Regions from separate parts of the Psychrobacter sp. NG27 genome, predicted to be linked through region 2. Evidence: riboswitches for the same ligand, from Rfam matches in the RefSeq annotation. Region 2 holds a riboswitch; the other holds the start of a gene.
The links. Region 2 has a riboswitch for thiamine pyrophosphate ahead of IP485_RS12335 (ABC transporter substrate-binding protein). Riboswitches for the same ligand answer to the same signal wherever they lie in the genome.
Positions count from the first base shown of each region.

Region 1: another riboswitch for thiamine pyrophosphate. It lies ahead of thiC (phosphomethylpyrimidine synthase ThiC); the one in region 2 lies ahead of IP485_RS12335 (ABC transporter substrate-binding protein).

Region 1 is NZ_JADGIN010000002.1:167,722-172,903, forward strand. It holds gene IP485_RS04150 (autotransporter domain-containing protein) at 1-351, opposite strand, end outside; gene thiC (phosphomethylpyrimidine synthase ThiC) at 545-2,470, opposite strand; TPP riboswitch at 2,717-2,841, opposite strand; gene pstS (phosphate ABC transporter substrate-binding protein PstS) at 3,145-4,299, shown strand; gene pstC (phosphate ABC transporter permease subunit PstC) at 4,529-5,182, shown strand, end outside.
Region 2 is NZ_JADGIN010000010.1:13,011-18,192, forward strand. It holds gene IP485_RS12320 (YeiH family protein) at 1-794, shown strand, start outside; gene IP485_RS12325 (cold-shock protein) at 1,041-1,250, opposite strand; gene IP485_RS12330 (YbaN family protein) at 1,495-1,917, opposite strand; TPP riboswitch at 2,288-2,404, shown strand; gene IP485_RS12335 (ABC transporter substrate-binding protein) at 2,576-3,472, shown strand; gene IP485_RS12340 (VWA domain-containing protein) at 3,695-4,993, opposite strand; gene IP485_RS12345 (hypothetical protein) at 5,002-5,182, opposite strand, start outside.

The DNA of each region.
Region 1 (5,182 bases), on a different contig from region 2:
ATTTTTAATAAAAACGTCTGTATCTATAACCAAAATTTGACCATCTGGATTTGCACCGAAGTTAATTTGATGGTTTGGCGCTGTAATAACAGTGCCTGAACCCGTTATCAAAACACTACCATTAATAGCAACATCGTCTTGATACTCTGTCCGCTGTCCATCATTGATTACAACATCAGCCGCTATGGCCGTCCCCGACAATCCAAGCATAGCTACTGCTAATGGAGCAAGTATGAGCTTAGTAGATACTTGTGATTTACCTGATGACTTGCCACGAGACTTGGCAAGCTCAGACACGCATTGATAAACACCTAATGAACGATTAAAGACAACGCGGTAGACATGATTCATACTGGAACCTTAAGAGAATGGGTTTTTTAAGTAACATTTGATTACTAATTGACCAGTATATTACTCTATTCTATGAATTTGTCTATATTTTATACACAAAAGTTTGTTAAAATTTAATTGTTTGCAAAAGTAAAAAAGCTGCCTTAAAAAGGCAGCTTTTATTTTTATCTATTGGGTTAAGTTTAATACCTAGTTATAAGGCTTTGAGCCCCGCCGCATAATCCCGCACGTTTTGAGTGATCTTCATTGAGCAGAATTTAGGGCCACACATTGAGCAAAAATGAGCAACTTTGTGTGCATCTTTTGGCAACGTTTCATCATGGAATTCACGTGCTGTATCTGGATCGAGCGCCAGATTGAACTGATCATCCCAGCGGAATTCAAAACGGGCTTTAGATAAGGCATTGTCACGTGCCTGTGCACCTGGATGACCTTTAGCCAGATCAGCAGCGTGAGCCGCAATCTTATAAGTGATGATGCCGTCTTTAACGTCTTTTTTGTTAGGTAAACCCAAGTGTTCTTTTGGCGTCACATAACAGAGCATGGCAGTGCCAAACCAACCAATCATCGCAGCACCTATAGCACTGGTGATATGATCATAGCCGGGTGCAATGTCAGTCGTCAAAGGCCCTAGCGTATAAAATGGCGCGTCAGCACACAGATCAAGCTGCAAATCCATATTTTCTTTAATACGGTTCATGGCGACATGGCCTGGTCCTTCAACCATGACTTGCACATCGTGCTCCCACGCCACTTTGGTCAGCTCACCCAAGGTTTTGAGTTCGCTAAATTGCGCTTCGTCATTGGCATCTTGTAAACACCCAGGGCGCAGACCATCACCTAAGCTAAAGGCGACATCGTAAGCTTTCATAATCTCGCAGATGTCTTCAAAGTGCGTGTACAAAAAGCTTTCTTGTTGATGCACCATGCACCACTGCGCCATGATAGAGCCGCCGCGTGACACAATACCGGTTAGGCGTCCGGCAGTCATTGGCACATAATCCAATAGTACACCTGCATGAATGGTGAAGTAATCCACCCCTTGCTCGGCTTGTTCAATGAGCGTATCGCGGAATATCTCCCACGTCAGGTCTTCAGCCACGCCATCGACTTTTTCTAGTGCTTGATAAATCGGGACAGTACCAATCGGCACTGGCGAGTTACGAATCAGCCATTCGCGGGTTTCGTGAATATGATTGCCAGTCGACAAATCCATAATGTTGTCCGCACCCCAACGTGTTGCCCACGTCATTTTTGACACTTCTTCATCAATAGAAGAACCAAGCGCTGAGTTACCGATATTGGCGTTGATTTTCACTAAGAAATTACGCCCAATAATCATCGGTTCAGATTCTGGATGGTTGATGTTGTTGGGGATAATGGCGCGACCTGCCGCCACTTCGCTACGCACAAATTCAGGAGTGATTATTTTGGGTGTATTGGCACCGAAACTCTCACCGTCGTGTTGACGCATGTCAGTCAATGCGTGTTGCTTTTGCGTTTCACGAATGGCGATATATTCCATCTCTGGGGTAATAATGCCGCGACGTGCGTAGTACATTTGCGTGACGTTGCCAGTTTTGCCATCGACATCTTTGGCGCGGCGCGGTTTGTCGATATGAGCAAATCTAAGGTTAGCAGTGCTGATGTCACGAGCGCGAGCCAGTCCATAAGCGCTAGACAAGCCACTTAATTGTTCGGTATCACCGCGCTCGTTTATCCAGCCTTCACGCAGCTTTGGCAAGCCTTTGGTCAAATCAATCTCAACGTTAGGATCGGTATAAACGCCAGAGGTGTCATAGACATAAAAGGGTGGGTTCTGTTCCCATTCGTTCTCAGACACGCCTTGCACAGGGGTAGGGTCAAGCGTGATCTCGCGCATGGGTACTTGAATATCAGGGCGTGAGCCTTCGATATAGACTTTACGAGACGCGGGCAAAATACGGTGTAAGTCGCGCGCATCTTCTTCAAAGCGCACGTCTGTCTGATCGCGGTGAGCAGGTGTTTTTAAGGCGTTTGCTTTTTTATCCGCTTTGCTGTCAGTGGTATTGAGTGAGGCACTGGCTGGAGTATGGGTTTGAGCGGCATTAGTTTTTGAGATGGTGTCTGAAATAGTCATATGCTGTCCTAGCGTGTTGGTTTTTGAATAAAATCAACACCGCCAGTATCTGCGGAGGTAGCATCCATCATTTAGACAAGTTTATATTGTGAGTACAAGCCTGCAACCAAAAATATCGTCGCAGGTATTGGTCATCAAATATCAGACGCAGCTTTGTATCGATCGTCGCTATCTAGTCATGCATTACGCATATGAAGACAGTAGTGATGATAAAAAGGTATTTCTACGCGTCCCTTGTCATAAATAACAAAGTGCTTAAGACTTCCCTGCGTCGGTACTAACCGCATCAGGTTCGGCGGGTGATCTCTCAGCGAATGTATTAGAACCAACTATTAGTCAGTCAATAACACACCGCACCCCGAGTCTGTCAGTGTTGTAAATCTTCTTCATACTAACAAAATTCTGCACCAACGGCCAATAGTATTTAGCTAAGTATATGGCAACTTAAGATGGCATCTGATGGTTTGCATGAGTACGGTTATGTTAGGGTGTTTGCTATAAGATATTGATATTATATGTATTTATTAAAAATATAGCAGTGCTACCTAAATATTATGTAAAGCGAATGAAAGATTGTGACAACTGTCATGAAACTGTCATAAAGATTTGGCAAGATAGCATGCATATCACAAACGATGCTTTTTCATACCGTTGTTAAACTTTAGGAGCTCTACATGCGTTATTCGTTATTGGCAGTGGCTGTTAGTTGTACATTGATGCTCACGGCGTGTAATAAATCAACAGAGACAGCAGAAACCACTGCTGACACGAGCAGTAGCGCTGTCACGACAACTGAAACGACACCTTCTACTACTTCAGGTTTTAAATCTGCTGAAAATATCGCCATGAATATCACGGGTGCAGGTGCATCATTTCCGCAACCTATTTATGCCAAATGGTCTTATGACTACAATGCTGCTACCGGCGGCCAAGTCAACTATCAGTCGATTGGTTCATCTGGTGGTATCAAGCAAATTCAATCAAAAACAGTTGATTTCGGTGCCTCTGACGCGCCATTGACACCTGAAGAGCTTGAAGAATCTGGTCTTATCCAGTTCCCGACAGTTATCGGTGGTGTTGTACCAATCGTCAATATCGACGGTATTGAGCCTGGTGCATTGAAGTTAGATGGTGAAACGCTAGCCAATATTTATTTAGGTAAAATTAGCAAGTGGAACGATCCTGCTATCACTGCTATGAATCCAGATTTAACGCTACCTGATGCTGCTATTACCACGGTATTCCGCTCAGATGGTTCAGGCACGACTTTTAACTTTACTGATTATCTAGCCAAAGTCTCACCAGATTGGAAAGACACAGTTGGTGTTGATAAAACGGTTAAATGGCCAACGTCTGCGACTGGTGCAGGTGGTAAAGGTAACGAAGGGGTTTCAAGCTACGTAAACCGTATGAAAAACTCTATCGGCTACGTTGAGTATGCCTACGCTAAGCAAAACAAAATGTCACATACGGCACTAAAAAATGCCGCTGGTAACATCGTTCAGCCATCTGCTGAAACCTTTGCTGCTGCAGGTGACATTGATTGGTCACAACAAGAAGGTTTTTATAAAGTCATCACTAACTCTGAGACTGCGCAAGCATGGCCTATCGCTGCTGCGACCTTTATCTTGGTACATAAGCAACCAGAGAATCCGCAGCAAGTAGCTGGTGTACTGAACTTCTTTGATTGGGCCTACACTCAAGGTGATGACAGCGCCATGTCACTAGACTATGTGCCATTCTCTGATACAGCAGTGGCCTTATTCAAAGCGAAATGGAACGATGTTAAAGGTAGCGATGGTCAGCCTGTTTATAAGCCTGCACAGTAATATTCCTACGCTAGTCATTGTTTCATAACTTTATAAATCTCCTCTTAAATCACTATTCTCCGGTAGTGGTTTGAGAGGTTTTATCACAGCAAATTTGACCATAATGTTGATAGTAATGATGGGTATATTTGAGAACCGCCATCAATGATTATATGGGTTGAGTTTACTGTTATAAGACAAGATGTACACACTGGTTTTTTGAATTCACCCATTCAATGCTGAGACACTTATGACAGACTTAAGGTCCCAACTGGCTAAACAAAAACGTTACGATGCTTTATTTGTCAACTCTACTAAAGCGTTTGCCATACTGGTGCTCCTATCTTTAGGGGGCATTTTGGTGTCTCTCATTATTGGTGCTTGGCCAAGTATCCAAACGTTTGGCCTTGGATTTTATACCAGTAACAATTGGGACACGGTCGCCAATGAGTACGGTGCACTTGCACCTATTTATGGCACCTTAGTGACGTCATTTATCGCCATTGCGATCGCCGTTCCTGTCAGTTTTGGGATTGCCATATTTTTGACCGAAATGTGTCCTAAGTTCCTCAAAAAACCACTCGGTATTGCCATTGAGCTATTGGCTGGTATCCCTTCTATCATTTATGGTATGTGGGGACTGTTTGTATTTGCGCCATTCTTTGGCGATCACATTCAGCCATGGTTCATCGAGCACATTGGCCCATTGCCTATCGTTGGTAAGTTGTTTGAGGGCGCGCCTATGGGTTTGGGCATGTTTACCGCCTCTTTGGTACTGGCCATTATGATTATCCCGTTTATCGCTGCCACCATGCGTGACGTTTTCTCTGTTGTGCCAGATCTACTCAAAGAGTCAGCTTACGGTATGGGCGCGACGACGTGGGAAGTGATGTTCAAGATTATC
Region 2 (5,182 bases):
TGCCAGCGATTATGACTGATGCTCTGGTACTGACGTCGACCTTTTTGCTGACCTATTGGTTGGGTACTAGATGGTTAAAAGTCGATAAAGAAACGGTTATTTTGATTGGCTCAGGCGCAAGTATTTGCGGGGCTGCTGCCGTCATTGCCGCAGAGCCAGTCGTCAATGCGCAAGCTCATAAAGTCACCATTGCCGTGGCGACTGTGGTCGTTTTTGGCACTATCGCGATGCTGCTGTACCCTTTTTTATATCATCTTGGTTGGTTACAACCTTGGCTAAGCGCCCAGCAGTACGGCATGTATACTGGCTCAACCGTACATGAAGTAGCACAAGTTGTAGTCGCAGGTAATGCAATTAATACTGAGATTGGCGATACCGCAGTCGTGACCAAGATGATACGCGTCATGATGCTCGCGCCTTTCCTGCTTGTGTTATCGTTTGCGCTAACCAAAGATAGCACCGTAGATAATGCCACTATAGAAGATAAGAGCAGTAAAAACGAGACAACATCATTTATGACCCGCGTCAAACAAGTCAAAGTGCCATGGTTCGCGTTTATATTTATCGGCATTGTGTTGATACATACTTGGGTGCCGATGTCTGAGAGTATCGTACGCAGTATGGTGATGCTAGATGATGTGTTACTGACGATGGCTATGTTTGCACTAGGCCTGACGACTCATTTGAGTGCCATTAAGCAAGCTGGCGTTAGACCTCTCATACTAGGAGCAGTTATGTTTGGTTGGTTAATACTGGGCGGTGGTCTGATCAATATTGGCATTAGCTTTATATAATAAACCGACTGTCCCTTTTTAGCTGCTTACATCACTACTTAATAAAAAAAACACCTCCGGCTATACAAATAGTCGGAGGTGTTTTTTTATCTGTCGTTTTGTCTAGTATGATTGGCTTAAGCCTTTTATATAAGGCTGTCACTAATTCTAATACCAATGTCTTAGATACTAAATCGCAGACGAAAAAAAACGAACCCGAAGGTTCGCTTTTTTACATCTATTCATCTATCTGTCTATAAAGACAAATTAGATAGCAACGATGTTATGTGCTTGTGGGCCTTTTTGGCCTTGAGTTACAGTGAACTCAACTTCTTGGCCTTCAGCCAAAGTTTTGAAACCTGAACCAGTGATTTCGCTGTAATGAGCAAAAACGTCTGCGCCAGTTTCTGGAGCGATAAAACCAAAGCCTTTAGCTTCGTTGAACCACTTAACTGTACCTTTTTGAGTATCTGACATATTGATAATCCTACTTTTAAATTTATTAATGGCCTAGTGACCGGTAACGCTTGCAAATAGCTACTGAACGATAAATATTAAAACGAAGGATTATAACTAATACTACGAGGTAATGATTTGGTGCAGAACTGCTCTTAAGCTTGGGCGTATTATAAGGGGTACATCCTAGTATCGCAAGTCTTATCTGACTTTTCGTGTAACAGAAGCCATTTATTGACCGATTTTGGCGCAAATTGCAACGATTTTAGGCATTCGGTAAACGGAACAAATACACCGCTACCCCACTACAGACAGCGGCTACCAGCCATGCCACCCACATCGTATCGGCAGGCAAACGATAAAACAACATAATTGTCGATGCGGCCATCATTATGGTTGCCAAACACTTGGCATATAGCGGAACGGCATGATTGTTTTCCCAATCACGGACGAATTTGCCAAAGTATTTATGATTGATCAGCCAAAAATGAAAGCGCCGAGAGCTACGCGCCCAGCAACCTGCTGCCAATAGGATAAAAGGCGCCGTAGGCATCACGGGTAATAATATACCAATAATGCCTAAGATAAAAAATATCCAGCCAAGCGTCAAAAACGTCCAACGCAGCATTGGGCTTTTGGATTGATTGGTCTTGGGTCTGTGATAAAACGCTTTTTTATTATGAGTCATATAAGTGATGTCGTTGGACGATACAGTGGTTGAGGTAAGTAGCCTTAAACGCTGTATACAACAGCTACCTGTTTAAGTAACTAAGCATGCAATATCAGTAAAAATTGTACAAGACTATTTATATGAGGTTTTTGCTATTGATAGGTATGTTTGGTTAGTCATTGGGTAAGTGTTGGCGCTAAATATCTTTGGCTTACTAAAAACTTGCTACTTAACACTCATACCGAACAGTGGTTGTTAAGTCTCAGTAAGGCATGTTGAGTACTATTTCATGACCTGTCATCGTTATTAGTTATTATCAACAGACTTGCGTCATGACTTATGTGTCGTCTATGATGGCGAGTATCAATCAAGAATAATGTAATACCTACCAATCTTGTCGGGGTGCTTTGATTTAATGCTGTAAATACAGCCCACATCATCGCTGAGACACACCCGTGAACCTGAAGCAGTTAGCACTGACGTAGGAAACAAGCGTGACACGCCCTCAGAGGTCTATAAATAAGAGCAGTCTATAGATGATGCACAGGTAATAACCATATCAAACGCCGAGCATCTGAAAGTTAGTATCGAGACCTTACTTTTCTTATTTGGCCTTTCTTGCTTTACCTTAATAGTATCAGTCTGATTGTTTTCCATAATCAAAAAGGAAACAAATATGCAGCCGACCACCAAACTTACTCTGACCCTCGAATGGTTTTTAAACCCTGATCACCTGCCCTTTATCGCTGGCGTAACGACGGGCGCATATGAGCAAGCAGGGCTTGATATCACCATTATCGAGCCAGATGATCATTATGATGGTTTTGCGGAATTACAGAACCAAAGCATCGATCTGCATGTCAATGAGCCTATCCATCTGTTTGAGCATTACGCGCCTAACTTACGTGCACTGGGCTGCTTTTTTGAGACCGATGGCGGCATATTGATGCAACGCGCCAGCATGGAAAAGCTAAAAAACAATCAGCCTATCCGTATCTTTACACCTGCTGCTGAAGAAAAAACCAATCGTATTGGCTTTGAGATATTAGCTCGCTATGCCAAGAAAAATGGCTTCAGTATCAGCCGTGATAATGTGACCTTTGTGCAAAAAGATTTTTATCATATAAAAAATATGCAAGAAGACCCAAGCCTCGATGGTGCATGGCTGTGCTTTTATAACTTTGAAGGCGTTGAAGCGACTCATGAAGGGTTGGACTTCGAGTTTATCGATCAGCATCTGTCACCTTATCCTAACTTTTCAGCGTTAGAGATTCTCACGACGGATGAGATCTATAGCGCGAAAAAAGAAGCGATAGATACCTTTATCCAAGTGACCAACCAAATGACGGAACTTTGTAAAAATAATCCAGACGCTGCGCACCGTATGTATTACGACTATAGTAAAACCGAAGCCGATACGCTGATGGATGCCATCATTGAAAACACGCTAGGTAGATTGATCACACCAATTAAGCCTGATGCAAGTAAGTGGGAAGAACTGCGCGAGATGCTAGCCGAAATCGATATCGTGACGTTGACTGATGATCAGTATCAGTCTCTTTGGGCACTGTAGACATTTTAGAAGTTAAGATATTTTGAACCATAAAAAACCGCCCTAGTATTTGCTATGGCGGTTTTTTAGTCAGTGATAATTAGCCAGTCATACTTAGTCAACGATAATAGAATAATAAAATTATTGCTGCACGATATAGACGATTCAATTTAAAAGTAGTACAAGGCAACCAAATGTAAACGTATATTAAATACTTCAAGCGAGGTTAACGCAGTCATACTTTTATAGTGGAACGACTATACCAAGTTGCTTGGCTTCTTTCAGCCACATTGGGAACTCTTCTAGCATATTCTCATACAAGGCTTCTTCGCTAATGTCATCCAAATCATCGAGTTCAAAGAAGTCGCAATTATCAATCACGCGCCCTGCCATGTCGTCTAGTTTTTTTAGGATGCCATAACCACGACCACCCAAGCCCACGAATTGCCAAAATATCGGTAGTTTCGCGGCATCCGTCATGACTCTCGTGATACCGCGATTATCATTCACCCCGCCATCACTGATAAATAGCACGTAAATAGGCACATCCAAGCCGTCTTTTTGATAAAACTCCGTCACGGCCTTCATGACCTCTGCTTCATTGTTAATGCGCGGGCCAAGTGCCCATTTGCGCCAGCCGCCATGAGCGTTGTCAATGAAACCGTCATAGTTGCTCAGCCCAATCTCGCCCAAATACTGCGGATCTCGGGCAAACGCCCAGCAGTCTAGCGCTTGGTCGTCATCGAAGCTCACTGCCAATGGCAATATGCGGTTGACTACCTCTTGCACGCGGCCTTTTTTGTACTGTCTGTTCATTGAGCCTGAGGCGTCTAGCACCAGTGCTACTTTTGCGGTTAATTGCTGCAATTGGCGTTTCTCAAGCGATATGGTGGCTTTTTTGGCCAGATTGACCAGTTTTGGCGCTTTGTCTAGCATGACCTTCTCTAACGATGGTTTTGTTTGAACTGGCGCTGCGGTCGGCGCTGCTGCTGTCGAGCTGCCCTCTTCTACATCGCCACCGAAATGCTGCACGATGGCGGCAAGTCCTCCATTAAAGCCTTGCGCGACGTTGGATACTCGCCAAACGCCACTCTTACGATAAAGCTGCATCAGCATACTGGCTTGCTGCTGGGCGAAGTCTGCTGCTTGATACGCTGCCTGTGCCTTTTGTGATTGCTGCCAAATGCCAATCTCTAGCGATTGAATTTGATTGAGCGGCGTGTCGGCTGATAACACAAAAAACAAGCTGTCTATATTCGCAGCCAGTTTGGATAAATTCACTGCAAACTCGGCTTGGATGCTTTTATTCGCCGTTGGCTGCGACTCGTAATGGGTGAGCTTGATTTGACCGCACGGTGAGGTTGGCTGATTATAAAACACCATGTAATCATCATTGATCAGTTTGCCCGCTGCGTCTAAGGCAAAGCAGCTGATATCCATCTCTATTGGGCTTTGGCGAGTGAACTTGAGCGTGATAGGTGCGGTATCATCAATAGCAAGGTTGCTTAGAGGCGCACGTTGTCCGACGGTAAGATGGTTCATGGTGTTCCTTAACGTTGTGTATGTCTTTTAATTGCTACAACAATTTGCCAGATCAGTATGCCAAACCAAATGTAAAACAATAAGCTGACAAACTCAAACCCACTTTTAGATTCCAAAAACCTACTCAAAGGTAAAAAATTTCTTGCAGCACTATTAGCGTAAACTGAAAGAGTATTAAACCAAGGATGA